Regions from separate parts of the Exiguobacterium sp. SH1S1 genome, predicted to be linked through region 2. Evidence: a T-box and tRNA genes for the amino acid it is inferred to sense, from the RefSeq annotation. Region 2 holds a T-box; the other regions hold tRNA genes.

Region 1 (6,016 bases), on a different contig from region 2:
TGGGACATGAACTGTCTTGAGGAAGTGTGCGGCGCTTGTTCGATGATCATCAACGGCAAGCCGCGCCAGTCGTGTACGGCGCTCGTCGATAAACTCGAGCAGCCGATCCGCCTTGCTCCGATGAAGACGTTCCCGGTCATCCGTGATCTTCAAGTCGACCGTCAGCGCATGTTCGACGCTTTGAAAAAAGTGAAGGCGTGGGTACCGATCGATGGCACGTACGACCTCGGTCCAGGACCACGGATGCCAGAGAACAAACGTCAATGGGCGTATGAGTTATCGAAATGTATGACGTGCGGTGTCTGCCTTGAGGCTTGCCCGAACGTCAACGACAAGTCGAACTTCATCGGCCCGGCCGCACTCTCACAAGTCCGTCTCTTCAACTCGCATCCGACCGGCGCTTTCCACGCGGAAGAACGTCTCGAAGCGCTAATGGAAGACGGAGGCATCATGCAGTGCGGAAACGCGCAAAACTGTGTCGAGGTTTGTCCGAAAGGCATTCCGCTCACGACGTCAATCGCCGCGATGAACCGTCAGACGACGCTTCACTCGTTCAAACAGTTCTTCGGCAGCGACAAAGGTCGTACCGGTTCTGCGGTCGAGGCGTAACGTTTGCCGATGTCAAAGTATTTTCGGGAACCCGGTTGGGAAACGCGTGTCAGGTCAGGAATCGAGCTCGACGTCAAAGTCCGCTTTTCGGAGTGCGACCCGTACGGCCATATGAATAACACGATCCCGTTCATCTATTTTGAGGATGCGCGGATCGAGCTACTCGAAACGACAGGATTTTCCTTGAAAGACGGTTTCGTCGTCGTGGCGGACGCCCAGTGCGATTACGTCCGACAAGTGATGCCGCGGCAACAGTTGAAGGTATATGCCAATGTCTTGACGGTCGGAAACACTTCATGTGATATTCATTACGGCGCATATGATGGAGATCAACTCATGTTCGCGGGCCGTACGAGCCTCGTGCATTTGTCAAAAACCGGTCGCCCGGCCGAATGGACTCCAGAATATAAAAATCGCTTGCAGAATTTTTGCGAATCCGCTATCATTTGATAATGAGTTCACAAACAAAAATTTCTGCCGGTTCGCCTGCAGAATTCAGATTTGAAGGGAGACTATCACGTCATGGAAAAAACATTCACAGTCGTTGCTGATTCAGGAATCCACGCTCGTCCAGCTACTCAGTTGGTCAACACAGCTTCTAAGTTCCAATCAGATATCAACCTTGAGTACAATGGTAAGACAGTTAACTTGAAGTCGATCATGGGTGTACTTTCACTCGGAATCGCTAAAGATTCAACAATCAAGATCACTGCAGCAGGTGACGATGCAGAAGAAGCGGTTAACACGCTCTCTGACATGCTCACTAGCGAAGGTCTTGCTCAGTAATTCGAGCAACGGACGAGGCGGCCAATCGGCTACCTCGTCTTTTTTGTTTGTCATGACACCGTTTCTTTTTTGGATACGGCTTTTTTGGTAAGATAGATGGGAATGGAAGTGATATTTATGAAACGAGCGATTGGAGTACTCGATTCAGGTGTTGGCGGCTTGACCGTAGTCAAAGAACTGATCCGCCAGCTGCCGAAAGAAGAAATCATCTATATCGGCGACACGGAGCGCTGTCCGTATGGGCCGCGCCCGCACGATGAGATTGAAGCATATACGTGGGAATTGATTGAATTCCTATTAGAAAAAGACGTTAAGATGATCGTCATCGCCTGCAACACGGCGACGGCCGTCGTCTTGAAAGAAGCGCGCAAACGCCTCAACATCCCGGTCATCGGTGTCATCGACCCGGGCGCCCGGGCCGCCGTCAAAGGCACGCGCAACAAACATATCGGTGTCATCGGCACGAAGATGACGGTCGAAAGCAATTCGTACGAGACGGCGCTCCGTCACGTCGCGGGCGAGATTGATGTCTATTCGCTCGCTTGCCCGCCGTTCGTGCCGCTCGTCGAAGCCGGCGAACTGAGCGGCGAACGCGTCCGGTCGATCGTCGCCGAGACGATCCTGCCTCTCCAAGCTTCGGAGATGGACACGCTCATCCTCGGGTGCACCCATTATCCGTTGCTTGCGCCGGTCATCCAAGACGTCGTCGGACCCGATGTCCATTTGATTTCGTCAGGTGATGAGACAGCGCTCGAAGTGGCAGCGATCCTTGATTTTAAAGAACTTGAGAACGATTTGGATACCATCCCGACGCATCAGTTTTATGCGACCGGGGATGTCGCCATCTTCAACCGATTGGCGACAGAATGGCTTGGCCAACCCGTGAAAGCGGAGAAAGTAGAGGTGTCTGGTGTCGATGCGTAACGAAAGACAACATGATGAACTGCGGACCGTTGAGATCATTCCGCACGTGAACAAACATGCCGAAGGCTCGGTCTTGATCTCGATCGGGGACACGAAAGTAATCTGTACGGCGACGGTCGAAGAACGCGTCCCGAACTTCCTGCGCGGGAAGAAGCAAGGCTGGATCAACGCCGAGTACGCGATGCTGCCACGGGCGACGGGCAACCGGACCGTCCGGGAATCCGTTCGCGGTAAGCAGACAGGACGGACGATGGAGATTCAACGGTTGATTTCGCGCTCGCTCCGTTCGGTCGTCGACTTGGAACGGCTCGGTGAACGGACGATCTGGATCGATTGTGACGTCATCCAAGCGGACGGCGGCACACGGACAGCGTCGATCACAGGCGGTTTTTGTGCGCTCGTGCTCGCGGTCGACGCGCTCATCCGTCAAGGCAAGCTCGGCGACACGCCAATCAAAGAAGGCGTCGCCGCCATCTCGGTCGGTCGGACGAACGAGCTGTTGCTCGACTTGAACTATGAAGAAGACGCGGCGGCCGAAGTTGACATGAACGTCGTCATGACGGCGAGCGGACGCTTCGTCGAAGTGCAAGGCACGGGTGAAGAAGCGACGTTCACGCTGCAAGAAATGAATGAGATGCTCCAGATGGCCCAAGGCGGGATCGAGACGCTGTTCAAAGCAGCAGAAGACGCGCTCGGTGCCTCATGGTGGTATGTCGGGGAACAAATGGAGGAAACGATATGAAACTGATTGTCGCGACACGCAACAAAGGGAAAGTGGTTGAAATCGAAGGGATGCTCACGCCGCTCGGATTTGAAGTCGAGTCGCTCTTGGACTATCCGGATGCACCGGAAACGGATGAGACGGGCACGACGTTCGAAGCGAACGCCGAACTGAAAGCGACCGAGGCGGCCCGTTACTTCGGACACGCCGTTCTCGCCGACGACTCGGGGCTTGAAGTCGATGCGCTCGACGGTGCCCCAGGCGTCCACTCGGCCCGCTTCGCCGGTCCTGAGAAGTCGGACGCGGCGAACAACGCGCTTCTGCTCGAGAAGTTGAACGGGGCGAACGACCGCTCGGCGCGCTTCGTCTGCGCGCTCTGCCTCGCCAAACCGACAGGCGAGACGTTGACCGTGCGCGGGACGATCGAAGGTACGATCGGCTATGCGCCCCACGGGGAAAATGGATTCGGGTACGACCCGCTCTTTATCGTCCCATCGCTCCATAAGACGGCAGCAGAGCTCGAGCGTGACGAAAAGGCGGCGGTCAGTCACCGCGGTCAGGCGTTAAGAAAACTAGAGGCAGAAATCATTCCATTTATGAAAGGTTGAGGTGTATGCGTTTTCTCGTAGTCAGTGACAGTCACGGATTGACAGACGAACTATCGACTATCTTTACTCGGCATGAAACTGAGATTGAGGACGCGTTTCATTGCGGCGACTCCCAGCTCGCGCTCGTCGACGAGCACTTGCTGCCGTATCGGACCGTCCGCGGCAATTGCGATTTTGGGGGCGACTTGCCGCTCGAACGGATCGAAGCGACACCTGAAGGCACGGTTTTAATCGTCCACGGCCATCACCATGACGTGAAGTTCGATTTGAACCGGTTGCGTTATCGGGCCGAGGAAGTCGGGGCGAACGTCGTCTTGTACGGTCACTCGCACGTGGCCGGGGCCGTCATCGAAGACGGGGTGCTCTACGTGAACCCGGGCTCGATCCGGATGCCGCGCGGACGCTCGGACAAGACGTACGCGTTGATCGACCTTGACGCCGGTCAGGCAGCGGTCCGGTTTTACCGGTCTGAGGACGGGACGCCCGTCGAAGATTTGGACTTGTCAGGACAACTTTGAACAAAACAGAAAGAACCAATTGACAGCAAAGCATTTTTCTATTATAGTTTTCTTGTCAATGTCCCAATAGCTCAGCTGGATAGAGCAACGCCCTTCTAAGGCGTCGGTCGGGGGTTCGAATCCCTCTTGGGACACTTCCATTTAAAATAGAGATAGCCTCCACGGAGGTTGTCTCTTTTTTCGTTTTCCGGGGTATTGATTGACAACGCAGCAATTCCTAAGGAAGATGGAGATGGATGGAAGAAAGGGTGTGTGAAGATGGAAAAAGAGCGGGAGTACCCGTTTCCGGGGAACTGGTCGCGGCTGCAGAAGATGATTCAAGAAGCGGACGCGGCCGGGGAGCGGCAACGGGTCGAGCCGATCCTATGGGATTGGTACGCAGCCGTCAAAGGCGATCAGTTTATTTTCATGGAAATTTTTCAATGTTTGATGGAGCGTCCGGAAGAGCCGGAAACGCTTGAAAAACTCGAAGAACTCGTCACGACGCAGATTCATGAGGCAGAAGAACCGGCAGCCGGCGGGCTTCAAATTGCCCAGTACTACATCATGCGTGACCAACCTTTCGAGGCGGCACACTGGATCCATCAATATTTAGAGTGGCAAGACAAGGCCGATCAAGTGAACACCCAAGCTTACCAAGTGCTCCAAGTACTTAAGATGACCGAGTTTCCGGCGGCCATCGCCAAACTGAAACGGACGGTTCATCGTGGCAGTGTCGGGGAACAGATTGAACTGCTCGAGCACGTCCATTTCAATATCGATGACGTACTCGACAACGTATTGAAGGGACTGCTCCTTGAAGATCGCCCGAAATTGATGAAGCTGATCGTGCTTGAAAAAGCGTTCGAAGAACTGTCCGTCATCGAATGGGTCGACCTCGAAACGCATCATCGGCTGACGCAGGCAGAGGCACAAGTGAAGATGGACGAATGGGAGCATGTGGTCCACGATTTGCAGAAGGCCGTCAAAGGCGACGAAATCGCGACGCAACTGCTCATGAACTACATGTATACGCACTATCCGTTCACACCGGGTGGGGCATCTGAAATCGAAACAGCCGTCGTGAGAGCGAAAGCAGCGATCCTGAACTATGAAGAAACAGACGGGCTCGCGGCTGAAATTTTAGAGGCGGATATCCGTTTCACGCAAGCGTTTCTAGACTAAATCCTTGTGTGCAGTCACCGGATTTATGCTATAATACTGATTGTTGTACATTTTTGTACGGTATAGAAGAATAAACGAATTTGTTGGAGGGACTTAGCATGACAGCAAAATGGGAAAAAACATCAGGTAGCCAAGGCGTACTCACGTACGAAGCACCTGCAGAAGCATTCAATAAAGCAGTCGACGCAGCATTTAAAGATGTCGTCAAAAACTTGAACGTACCTGGCTTCCGTAAAGGGAAATTGCCACGTCCAATGTTCAACAAAATGTACGGAGAAGAAGCACTCTTCCAAGATGCGCTTGATATCCTCTACCGTGACACAATCCAATCTGCAGTCGAAGAAGCTGGTTTCGAACCAATGGCTCTCGAAAACATCGACGTTGATGGCACACTCGAAAAAGGTCAGCCGGTTACTTTCAAAGTAACATTCGTGGTTGAACCAGAAGCTGAGCTCGGCGACTACAAAGGTCTCGAGTACGATGCTGTAGAAACGAACGTCACAGACGAAGAAGTCGCAGCAGAACTTGACGCCCTCAAAGAGCAAGGCGCAGAACTTGCTGTTAAAGAAGGCGCAGTCGAAAACGGCGATACAGCTGTCTTTGATTTCGCAGGTTTCGCTGAAGGCGAGCAATTCGAAGGTGGCACGGCTGAAAACTACACACTTGAAATCGGTTCAGGTCAATTC
Region 2 (6,016 bases):
GAAGCCGTCGATCATGAACTCTTTGGCCCAATACGAGACACATTCGACGATCAGTTTGCGCATCATCGCCCGCTCTGACGCCGTATCGTTGCCGCACTCCGAGCCGTCGGCAAGCGTCCCGTCCTCGTTCAACCGATAGTAGTAGTCCGGCACGAACTGGCCGAGCGGTGTCGTCAAAGCGTCATACGTATGGTTGAACACGACGTCCATGATGACGCGGATCCCGCGGTCATGGAGCGCTTGAATCATCGCCTTCAATTCGAGGATACGGGCGGCCGGGTCATCCGCTGTCGAGGCGTACGAACCTTCGACCGCGAAATAATGGACCGGGTCATAGCCCCAGTTATAGTTCGACTCGCTTTCCCGCGACTCGTTGACCGAACCGTAGTCAAAGAACGGCATGAGTTGAAGGTGGGTCACGCCGAGCGCTGTGATGTAGTCGAGCGCTGTCGGGTATCCGTTTTTCGTCTTCGTGCCGGCCTCGGTCATCCCGAGGAATTTGCCACGGTGCATGACACCGCCATCCGGGTGGCTCGTCAAATCTCTCACATGTGCTTCATAAATGACCGCTTCTTGCGAAGAGTGGAAGAGCGGACGTTCTTTGATCCAATGGTCCGGGTTGATTGAAGACGGGTCGAGCAGGCAGCCCCGCTTCCCGTTGACGCCGACGACTTTCGCATACGGATCGAGGGATTCGATGCGTTTGCCGTCAACGATTGCCTCGAACACGTAAAACTGACCTTCGAATTGCGCCCGGTCAAGCTCGACCATCCATGTCCCTTTTTCGGCCCGTTCGAGCTCGATGCGATCAAACTTACGCGCCCGCGCCGTACGATAAAGCTTCACTGTCATTTGCTCGGCTACCGGCGACCACACCCGCAGACGGATGAGTTCACTTTTAAACGTCACCCCAAGGTCTTTTCCATGATATGCAACGTGATCCAAGTCTACATTTGTCTGTCTATCGATTGTATGTTCCATCGTTTCACTCCTTCACTGCTTCAAATCTGCTATCATTATAACAAAACCCATACAAAGGATGGATGAAACATGGCAAAAGACAATTCTTTTGATATCGTGTCAGAAATGAACCTCGAAGAAGTGAAAAACGCGATCCAAATCGCCGAAAAAGAAATTTTGAACCGTTACGACTTTAAAGGGTCGAAGAGTGAGATGTCACTCGATAACGGTGACCTTGTCCTCGTCTCAGATGACGATTACAAACTCGAACAGTTAAAAGACGTCATGATCTCGAAGTTGATCAAGCGCGGTGTGCCGACGAAAAACCTCGACTATCAAAAAATCGAACGCGCACTCGGCGGTACCGTCCGTCAACGTGTCAAGTTGAAGAGCGGAATCGACAAAGACGATGCCAAGAAGATCAACAACGCCATCAAAGAGTCGAAGTTGAAAGTGAAATCGCAAATTCAAGACGATCAAATTCGTGTGACGGCCAAGTCACGGGATGACCTACAAGCGGTCATGCAACTCGTCCGTGAGCTCGAGTTATCGGTCGATGCCCAGTTCACGAACTACCGATGAAACTCGCCATCATCAGTGACCCGCACGGTTCGTTTGATGATTTGAAAGCCGTCCTCAAGGCGGTCAGGCGCGAGACCGAGCACATCCTCTGCCTCGGCGACTTGTACGAGTGCCATATCGGCAAAAAACGGCGCAACGAACGGTTTCATGACGTCTCTGACGTCATGACGTTTGACGAGCAGTACGAGGCGCTCTTGACGTTCCCGAGCCTGCGCGGCAACCAAGAAGAACGGATTGACGAAGTGCTCATCGTGTCGCACCCTGTCAAGACCCGCATCTCATTATTGCCTGAACAGACGACACTCGATGAGGCGCTGTTCTTACATGGTCACCAAATCGAGTGGAGCGCCGACTGGGAGCCGATCGTCGAAAAAGGCAAGTACCCGCTCGTCTTCATCGGGCATAGTCATATTCCGGGCATCTACCGGAAAGGCCGCTCGATTCCCTGGGAAATCGGGACACCGTTCAAGTTGAAGAAGAAGCGCTACGTCATCAACGTCGGCGCCGTCATCTTCGACCGAGAATGGTGTCTGTATGATACGAAGACGCGAACAGTCACGCGGATGAAGGCGTGACACAACAAAAGGGACCTTTCGCAGGTCCCTTTTGTCGTATTTACATTTCTTCTGGAGCTTGGACACCGATTAAACGGAGTCCTTCCGTCAAGACGATCGTCACGGCTTTGACGAGCGCGAGACGCGATTGTTTGCCCGCATCTTCTTCAAGCACACGGACGTGGCCGTAATACTTGTTGAACGATTGCGCCAAGTCGAGGACATAACGGCTGATGATCGACGGCTCACGGCGCTCATGGGCACGCGTGATGACGTGTGGGAACGCGTTGAGCATCGTCACGACGCCCCACGTGTGGTCGTCGTCCGCACCTGCGAACGTCGCACCGTCGTAGTTGCCTTTACGGAGGAGCGAGTTCGCCCGTGCGTTCGTGTACTGCACGTAAGGTCCCGTCTCCCCTTCGAACTTGAGCATGCTGTCGAGGTCGAACTCGATGTTGTTGATGCGCTCATTCTTCAAATCGTGGAAGATGACGGCGCCGACGCCGACCATACGAGCCACGTTCTCTGCGTTTGGAAGCTCAGGGTTCTTCTGTTCGATGTTCGCTTGCGCTTTCTCGATCGCTTCTTTCAATACTTCTTCAAGTAGGACGATGCGGCCTTTACGTGTCGACATCTTCTTCCCTTCTTGCAAGATCAAGCCGAACGGTACGTGGTGCATGCCGTCGACGAAGTCGTAACCGAGCTTGCGGAGTACCGAGAACAACTGTTTGAAGTGGAGCGCCTGCTCGCCACCGACGACGTAGTTCGCTTGGACGAAGTTGTACGTCTCATGACGATAGACGGCCGCAGCCAAATCACGTGTCGCGTAAAGCGTCGCGCCGTCTTTCTTTGTGATCAGGCAAGGTGGCAAGTTCTCGTCTTCAAGCGAGACGACCATCGCCCCTTCACTCTCGACGAGCAGGTTCTTCTCTTCGAGCATGGCGACGATCCGGTCCATCTTGTCGTTGTAGAACGCTTCACCGTGGAAGCTGTCAAACTCGACACCGAGGAGATCGTATACTTTTTGGAACTCTTTGAGCGACTCGTCACGGAACCACGTCCACAGTTCGGTCGCTTCAACGTTACCGTCCTCGAGCTTTTTGAACCAAGCACGGCCCTCGTCTTCAAGCTCAGGTTGGGTTTTCGCTTCTTCATGGAAGTGAACGTATAGCTTTAAGAGCTCAGCGATCGGATTTGCCCGGACCGCTTCTTCATCGCCCCACTTCTTATAAGCGACCATGAGTTTCCCGAATTGTGTACCCCAGTCACCGAGATGGTTGACACCGACGACGTTATAGCCGTTTTTGCGAGCGATCTGGTTGATGGCGTTACCGATGACCGTCGAGCGCAAGTGCCCCATCGAGAACGGTTTGGCGATGTTCGGTGATGAGAAGTCCGTGACAATCGTCTCGTTGCGTGTTGCATGCGTCGCGTAATCCGCTTGCTCGTCGAGAACCACGTTAATGATTTCCTGCGAGACGACGCCACGGCTCAAGAAGACGTTCACGTATGGACCGGCCGCTTCAACTTTTGTGAACAGTTCGTCGTTCAATTCACCGGCGATGTCAGTCGCAATCATGACCGGCGCTTTCCGGTACGCCTTGGCGAGTTGGAAGCATGGGAACGCGAGATCCCCGTGTGCCTCATGTTTTGGTTTTTCAATCAATGCCTCAATCTGGTCGAGCGTGAGTTCGTCACCGATGACACGTGACAGAGCCTCCGCATACTTGCGTTCATAACTCATGTAAATTTCCTCCTTCAAATCTAGTCATAAAAAAAACGCCCTTTGCACAGATGCAAAGAGACGGGTTGGCCCGCGGTACCACTCTTCTTGCCTGTTTTACACAGACCACTTTAACGGTGATAACGGGGGGCCCCCGGCTACGCCTACTCGCTTCGGATAGCATCTCAAAAGTGCGTTTCGCGATGTTTGTCAGCCTAGGCTCTCACCAATCCCTAGGTCGCTTTGTTGACTAAACGATCGTTACTCTCTTTTTCATCGACTTTCGTCTATGTGGTTGAAAAGCAACTTCATTATAGAGGATATTTGATGTAGACTCAATGCTAGAATTCAGCCATTATGATGAATAGGCAGGACTTGGGCGCAACCGTGCCGAATCTCCTACCATACATATGAGAAGACTTTTCCCACACAGGAGGGAACTATGAATCATTTTCGCAAAATGTCCGTCCTCGGTTGGAGCATTTGGAGTTTGATCGTTTTACTGACCATCACCTTGTTTACAACCGGTGTTCTTGATATTCCGGCGATCGAGCCGCTTCCGTTCATCTTGATCGCGCTGCTCGTCGTCATTTTCCAAATGGACTCGATTGAACGAAAAGGCATTTATTTCACGTTTTCAGAAAGTATCGTCCTCATCATCTTTTTATTCTTTGATTTTGAGACGGCGCTCCTCGTCAACCAAATCGGACTTCTCGTCTTTCAGTTCGCCAACCTAAAACCGCGCGTCGCGCTCCGCCGCTTTCGGTTCACTTATCCTTGGAACGCGATCACGTCATTTTTAGAAATCGCCATCCCGGCAAGTGTTTACTTGGCCCTCGGAGGTGAAACTGGTCTTGGCTTCTATTCGCAGGATTCGTTCGTTCCGCTCGTCGGTCTGATCATTGCCATAATTTTGAACACGGTCGTCCAGAAGTATCAAGTCGGCTGGTGGTTCCGCGTCGATATCCCGGTCCGTGATTTTTTGAGCATCGCGTTTTACACGTACATCGTCAGTTTGGTCTTCATCTTCGCCGCGTCGTTCTTCCGTGAGACGAACTTGCTCGTCGTCAGCAGCATCGCGGCCGCCCTCACGTTCTTTATTAAGCGGTTGATGATTCAAAAAGGGCGCCAAGACGCGTTCAAGTCATTGATCGAACAGTACGATGAAGCGAAAGAGGCCGTCTCCCTATCTCAAAGCGAGGCCCAGGCGATTGAAGTGTTCTTGAGTCAATGTGAGCGCCTCAACCAATATGATAAAGGGTTTGTCGAGTTCGTCCTGTTCGACCGAACGCTCTATTTCGATTTGTTGACGCGACAGCCGATCGACCGTCCACTCGTCTTCGACTTGATGGAAGCGCGCCATCCACACGCCAAGTCTGTCGATTATGAGATGCGCTTCGAATGGGACGCAGCGTTGTCAGATGCGTTTCATGACGATTACCACAGCTTCATCTCAGTCCAGTCAGAAGAGATTGACGGGATTCGCACACGTATCGTCATGATTGGTGAACACGTCTATGGCTATCCCCCCATCATTCAAAACGAGATGGTAAAACTGTTGAAATCGTTCAACCGAACGATCAGCCGATGCCACGAGCGCGACCGCCTATACACGGAAAGCCGCACCGATAGCTTGACGCTGCTCGCCAATGCGCGCGCATTCTACGAGTATGGGATTCAACAAATCTCGGACGGCTCGATGTACCCGATCTCGGTCGCGATGCTCGACATCGACTTCTTTAAAAAAATCAATGACACGCACGGTCACCAAGTCGGAGACAGCGTGCTCCAAGAGTTCGGGCGGCGAATCCGGCAAATGCTCCGGACCGATGACTTTGCGGCGCGTTACGGGGGCGAGGAGTTCATCTTGCTGCTCAATCATTGCGACGTCGACCAAGCCGTCGATATCGCCGAACGGATTCGGCAGAAAATTGAAGATAAGCCGTTCCGTGTCGATGGGGTCGATATTCCCGTGACCGCCTCGATCGGTGTCGATACGATTCAAGCGTTCGGCGACAAACGGCTTGACGATACGATCCGTAACGCTGACCGGGCCCTTTACGTCGGCGGCAAGTACGCCGGTCGTAACCGCGTCGCCCATTACAACTTTTTGACGACATGACTTCCCCCCGCGTCCACTGGCGCAGGGGGATTTCTGTTGACAACCCGCTTTGAAACAGGTACGTTAGGAAACGTG
Region 3 (6,016 bases), on a different contig from region 2:
CCATCACTTGGATCTGTTCGTCCGGAAGAAAATGCGGTTGAAGAAGAACAACGTCTACATCGTCCGTGTCTCGCAACGTGCCGAGACGATGCTCCGTGACCTAGAGATCCTCGGGGAGAACTATGAGATGATCCGGACACTCAACTCGGATATGACGCGCAACCAGAACCTGGCCCGCGCTTACTTGCGTGGTGCGTTCCTCGCCGGAGGATCGATCAACCATCCGAAGACGTCATCGTACCATCTAGAGGTGTACAGTCTGTATGAGAACCATAACCAGGCGCTCCGTGACCTCGCCAACCGCTTCGGCTTGAACGCAAAGACGCTCGAACGGAAAAAAGGGCATATCCTCTACATCAAAGAGAGCGAGAAAATCTCCGACTTCCTTAAACTGATCGGGGCGACGCGCGGTATGCTCGATTTTGAGGACGCCCGCATCATCAAAGACATGCGCAACTCGGTCAACCGGCTCGTCAACTGTGAGACGGCGAACTTGAACAAGACGGTCGGGGCGGCGCTCCGGCAAGTCGAGAATATCAAGTATCTCGAACGGACGGTCGGGCTTGAAATTTTACCGGTCAAGCTCCGTGAGATCGCCGAGCTTCGGGTCACCCATCAAGACGTATCGCTCCAAGAACTCGGGGAGATGCTCGAGACGGGACCGATTTCGAAGTCGGGCATCAACCACCGGCTTCGCAAAATCGACCAGATTGCGGAGAAAGTTCGCAGCGGCGAAGAAATCGGGTCATCCTGACACCGGTTGCGCCAAAAGCATTCTTCCTATATAATTAGCAATTGTGTATAGGAATTTGAAATGTAAACTAAAGGAGCTTCAACATTATGTCGAATGCAAAGAAAAGACTTTCGCTCACGATTGACGCTGAGCTAGACCGGGTCATCACGGACCGGGCCAAAGAAATCGGGATTCCGAAAAGTGCGCTCGTGACATTCGCGACAAGCCTCTTCCTCAACCAGTTGCGTGCTGAAGAGATGTTGTCGGGCGATACGAACGCGATTTACCAAGTTATCCGTAAAGACTATGAACTGCTCACGAGCGTTGATAATTTAAGCAAATGAGAAAAGGGCTGACCGCGGTCAGCCTTTTTTGGTTGCATCCGTCACGGAAATTTGGAATAGTGGAGTTACTGAATTGGAATGGAGGTCGATCCTATGGGACAAGCGAGCCAACTCTTGCTCATTTTATTATTACAATTACTATTTGTACCGGTGCTCACGCTTCGGACGATCATGCTCGTCAAAGGGAAAACGGTGATTGCGGCCATGTTCGGGACGCTCGAGACGCTCATCTATATCTTTGCGCTCGGTATCGTCTTTCAAGATTTGACGACGCTCGGGATGATCGTGTATGCGGTCGGGTTCGGGCTCGGTATTCTTCTCGGCGGTTTCGTCGAGCGGAAACTTGCGATCGGCTACAACATGATCCAAGTCCACACGCAAGAGTTTCCGGCTGAGCTCATTCAAAAAATGCGCGACAGCGGATATGGTGTGACGCACTATCAAGGCCAAGGCCGTGATGGAACGCGTTATCGTCTTGATGTCTTGGCGGCTCGGACGCGGATGAAAGAATTGCGCCGACTGGTCGAGGAGTATGAACCGAAGGCGTTCCTCGTCGCGTTCGACCCGGTCGATTTCAAAGGTGGATATATGTTGAAAGGGCTACGACGCCCGAAATGAACGGAAGACTCACGAAAGTGGGTCCTTTTTTGTGGAGTGGGGAATAGACAGGGAAAGGAGATGAGTGCGTTGAAGCGAAAAGGGCGATGGGTGTTGGTGATCGGGTTACTGGTAGTCGGGGGAGGATTGCTCGCGATGTCCTTTTGGAAAACAGAATCGTCGCTACGCCCGCCACTGCCGACGGTCCGGGTCGGTTCAGTGACCGCCGAAGTGAGACAGTCGACGTTTTGTTGGTCCGATCAGGGACAAGGGGTATGTGAAGACCACGGGTTACCGGGAGCGGACGACCTGCAGCTCGTCCCGGTCAAACCAGGTGCTGAAATCGACGTGACGTTCCACGCCGAGCCTTCGAACTTTTCATTCAATCAGATTGTCGACGGGGAACTCGTCCCGTCCGAGCAAGTCGTTCCCGATGAACCGGGCGTCTATTTGTTCGAGACGGGCGGGGACTGGGCACAAGGCGACAGCCGTTACGTGTTCGGCGTCAAGGTCGAGGAATAAAAGAGTTGACCTGTCCGTTACGGACGGCTTTAACATAAACGAGAAGGGGGAACGCCAATGATTCAAATCGGAAAAGTTGTCCATCTAACGGGGTTGTCAATTAAAGCGATAAAGTGGTATGAAGCGAAAGGGCTCGTCCAGCCGACTCGTTTAGACAATCAGTATCGGTTATACGGAATAGAAGAAATAAGACGCTTGAACGAAATCAAGTTATTGCGGCAAATAGGCATTTCGCTCGAACAGATTCAGACCGCAGGAAGTGTGAGCGAGTTACTTGAAGGCAGGCTTGATGAAGTCCAACGTGAAATCGAGGCGTTGCGACAAATCGAGCAACAAATCGAATGGATGCAAACAGGAGGGAATCAAATGAATGTTCGCTATGAGACGTGGGAGCAACCTAAAGTTGTGAACGGGTACGTATCCGAACTCACAGCAATCTCGGTCGTATGGGAAAAACTAAATCCAGAGCTGACGACAAACGAATCGTACGGTGTCTGTTTGCCTAAAGAAGAAGCTTATCTGGCCGGCATGACCGAACCCGTACATGGGAAGGGTGCCCGACAAGTCGAATTGTCGGCAGGACGTTACCTGGTCGCAACGGTCGAAGGGGGGATCCCGGCCATTCCATCGACGTACGATCAACTTTTGGCTTTGCCGGATGTGACGTTGCGTGATGCAGTCGATTTTGAGCGCTATATCCATGGGCAAGATGGGGCCGATGATTTGATTGAGATTTGGTTACCAACCCAATAAAAAAAGCGCCTTTCCCGAAGCTGGGAAAGGCGCCTGTGGTTTAACGTGTCATGACTTTATCGATGAGACCGTAGTTGCTCGCCTCATCAGCTGACATGAAGTAGTCGCGCTCTGTGTCGCGCTCGATGACTTCAAGCGGCTGGCCTGTGTTGTCGGCCATGATTTGGTTCAACTTCTCACGCATCTTGATGATCCGTTCAGCGTGGATTTTAATGTCCGACGCTTGACCTTGTGTTCCGCCGAGCGGTTGGTGAATCATGATCTCCGCGTTTGGAAGCGCGAAGCGTTTACCTTTTTCACCGGCTTGGAGCAAGAAGGCACCCATCGATGCGGCCATTCCGATACAGATTGTCGATACGTTCGGCTTGATGAAGTTCATCGTGTCGTAGATCGCCATTCCGGAAGTGATCGAGCCACCCGGGCTGTTGATGTAGAGTGAGATGTCCTTATCTGGGTCCTCAGCTGCAAGGAAAAGAAGCTGGGCGACGATCGAGTTGGCGACGTTGTCGTCGATCGCGCTTCCGAGAAGGATGATCCGGTCTTTAAGCAAGCGTGAGTAAATGTCGTACGCGCGTTCCCCGCGACCTGTTTGTTCGATAACTGTTGGAATTAACATTGAATTTGCCTCCTTGTATGTATCGTGTAAACCTATCATAACCGCTATAGTCAATGTTGGTCAAACGATAGTCTTTGTTTCTCACATATTCCACCGTTCGCCCAATTATAAACGACAAAAGAGGCCAGGCATCTGCCTGACCTCTTGATTTGATACACCCGGAGAGATTTGAACTCCCGACACCTGGCACCGGAAACCAGTGCTCTATCCCCTGAGCTACGGGTGCATGTTCTCTGACATGATTTATTATACAATTGTTTTTTTGAAAAAGCAATCCTGTTGTTATGTCTTTTTTTGCAAGCGCGTTTGGCGACCATTCGTTACAATTAGAAGTGAGAGGGGTGTGACCGATGCAACGGCAAGAACAGCAACAACTGCAGAAGCTTCAGCTGACACAAGACATGGTCCGGCGTCTGCCGGTTCTTGAGGCGGACCGGGTCGCGCTCGAGTGGCAGCTCGCCCGGTTGGCTAAACGAAACGCGCACGTCACAACGGGCGGTACGGTCGAATGGATTGCGGACGCGGCGGGCGGTTTTGAAGAACGGCTATTTGAACAGATTGACGAAGGAAGCGGGACCGGGGCCCAAAAGCAGCTTCAAAAACAACTCGTCATGGCGCTCGACCATCGCGGGCTACTGCCGGAGACCGATGCCGTCCTCGCGAAGCGATTCGGTGTTGAGATGACGGACGTCGATCTGGCCCGGCGCGCACTGTTATTTTTAGAGCCGACCGGGATCGGTGCGGCTTCAGAACATGACTGCCAATACCGTCACGCGATCGAGCATGACGATCCACACGTGCTCGACGTGTTCGAGGCGCTTGACGCAAAGGTCGAGCATGTAGCGGACAAGCTCGGGATGACGACCGACGAATACGAGCGAATCAGCCGAATCGTCGCCACGCTCCCGAGGACACCGATATTATATGAAGAAACCGAGCATATTCTGCCCGAACTCGAGGTCGTCGTTCAAGACGGGGAACTCATCACGACGTGGTTCAGCCCGGTGATCGCCTTAGACGTCGGTTCGGACCGGGAGGCGAAGTGGTGGCAAGAGACGCTCGCGATGCGCGCAGAGACGCTCCGCTCTGTGTGGGCCGTCATCGAGCGACGCCAGGCGGACTGGCTCCGCGGCCAACTCGTCCTGCATCCGCTCACACGAAAAGAAGTCGCCATCGAGATCGGCAAGCATGAGTCGACGGTCGGCCGCGCGATTCAAGGCAAGTACGCCAAGACCGCGGGCGGCGTGATGGAGTGGCGTCACTTCTTCGTCCGCGCCACATACCACGGCCAAGCCCCGTTCATGATTAAACGGGCGCTCGCCGAGCTGATCCAACAAGAGACGGCGCCTTTGAGCGACCAGGCGCTCACCGAGGAGCTGGCCCGGATCGGTTACACCGTGACGCGGCGAACGGTCGCGAATTATCGTGAGGCGCTAGGTTTTGGCAACTCGCGGGAGCGGGAACGACAGTTATGGAAAGGGGAGACGTGACATGGTACTGACGTTATATCGCCGGGAGAACTGCTCGCTCTGCGAGGAGGCGCTCGTCATGCTCGAATGGCTGCAGGAAGATTATCCATTCGAGCTCGAGCAAATCGACATCACGGGTGACGCGTTGCTCGAAGAAAAATATTTATTTGAGATTCCCGTCGTTGTACATGAAGGAACCCTTATCAGTCAAGGGCGATACGATGATGAGAAAGTTGAAGAATTTGTTAAGTATACGCTTACATCGAAAAAAAACGTTTGAAGGGGTTGCCAGACGGTAAGGTGATTGGTAAGATGAACTCGTAGCGGTGGGACGTAAAAATAAAAGTGGGACAATTTTTGTCCACACTTTAAGTCGAGGGGGAATGAGCATGATCCAGCAACTGATTCAAGTTCAGAAGCAAATCGTCCCTGACCTGCTCGACACGCTCCGACATCGTTATGACATCTTACATTATGTCCGGCTCATGCAGCCAATCGGCCGCCGGACGTTGGCCACAAGCCTCGGGCTGACGGAACGAATCTTAAGACGAGAAGTCGACTTTTTGAAAGACCAAGGTCTTCTCACAGTCGCGACCCAAGGGATCTCACTTACAGAATCGGGCCGAAACGTTCTCAGAGACTTGCACGAGGTCATGGGAGAAATCCTAGGGATTTCACAAATCGCACGAGTTCTCGAGCAAAAACTAGGCGTTCGCCAAGTCGTCATCGTACCGGGAGATTCGGACGAGACGTTCTGGGTCCAGCGAGATATCGGTCGGGCCGCCGTCACGCAACTAAAAGCGCGACTGGCACCTGACGACAATATCATCGCGGTCACAGGCGGGACGACGATGGCATCGGTTGCGGCAATGATGTCGCCCGATAAAAAAGAACGACCGATGCATTTCGTGCCGGCACGCGGCGGACTCGGCGAAACGCTCGAGTTACAGGCGAACACCGTCTGTTCTCGAATGGCGGACCG

Evidence for each region. The T-box of region 2 lies ahead of argS (arginine--tRNA ligase). A T-box ahead of a tRNA ligase gene usually reads a tRNA of that ligase, here a tRNA-Arg.
Region 1: it has a tRNA-Arg gene. The T-box ahead of argS (arginine--tRNA ligase) is inferred to sense a tRNA for this amino acid. The anticodon was not compared.
Region 3: it has a tRNA-Arg gene. The T-box ahead of argS (arginine--tRNA ligase) is inferred to sense a tRNA for this amino acid. The anticodon was not compared.

What each region holds. Positions count from the first base shown of each region.
Region 1 covers NZ_SJUZ01000002.1:158,254-164,269, reverse strand. Annotated here, with positions in the region: gene sdhB (succinate dehydrogenase iron-sulfur subunit) at 1-609, shown strand, start outside; gene EVJ23_RS07200 (acyl-CoA thioesterase) at 619-1,059, shown strand; gene EVJ23_RS07195 (phosphocarrier protein HPr) at 1,132-1,395, shown strand; gene racE (glutamate racemase) at 1,513-2,319, shown strand; gene rph (ribonuclease PH) at 2,312-3,061, shown strand; gene EVJ23_RS07180 (XTP/dITP diphosphatase) at 3,058-3,648, shown strand; gene EVJ23_RS07175 (metallophosphoesterase family protein) at 3,654-4,166, shown strand; tRNA gene EVJ23_RS07170 (tRNA-Arg) at 4,227-4,300, shown strand; gene EVJ23_RS07165 (hypothetical protein) at 4,425-5,330, shown strand; gene tig (trigger factor) at 5,429-6,016, shown strand, end outside.
Region 2 covers NZ_SJUZ01000005.1:171,272-177,287, reverse strand. Annotated here, with positions in the region: gene pulA (type I pullulanase) at 1-981, opposite strand, end outside; gene EVJ23_RS10940 (YajQ family cyclic di-GMP-binding protein) at 1,051-1,542, shown strand; gene EVJ23_RS10935 (metallophosphoesterase family protein) at 1,539-2,117, shown strand; gene argS (arginine--tRNA ligase) at 2,158-3,840, opposite strand; T-box leader at 3,894-4,105, opposite strand; gene EVJ23_RS10925 (GGDEF domain-containing protein) at 4,262-5,941, shown strand.
Region 3 covers NZ_SJUZ01000001.1:539,309-545,324, reverse strand. Annotated here, with positions in the region: gene whiA (DNA-binding protein WhiA) at 1-754, shown strand, start outside; gene EVJ23_RS02785 (hypothetical protein) at 841-1,077, shown strand; gene EVJ23_RS02780 (DUF2179 domain-containing protein) at 1,171-1,695, shown strand; gene EVJ23_RS02775 (hypothetical protein) at 1,756-2,196, shown strand; gene EVJ23_RS02770 (MerR family transcriptional regulator) at 2,254-2,949, shown strand; gene clpP (ATP-dependent Clp endopeptidase proteolytic subunit ClpP) at 2,990-3,604, opposite strand; tRNA gene EVJ23_RS02760 (tRNA-Arg) at 3,719-3,791, opposite strand; gene EVJ23_RS02755 (RNA polymerase factor sigma-54) at 3,916-5,055, shown strand; gene EVJ23_RS02750 (glutaredoxin family protein) at 5,057-5,314, shown strand; gene EVJ23_RS02745 (sugar-binding transcriptional regulator) at 5,427-6,016, shown strand, end outside.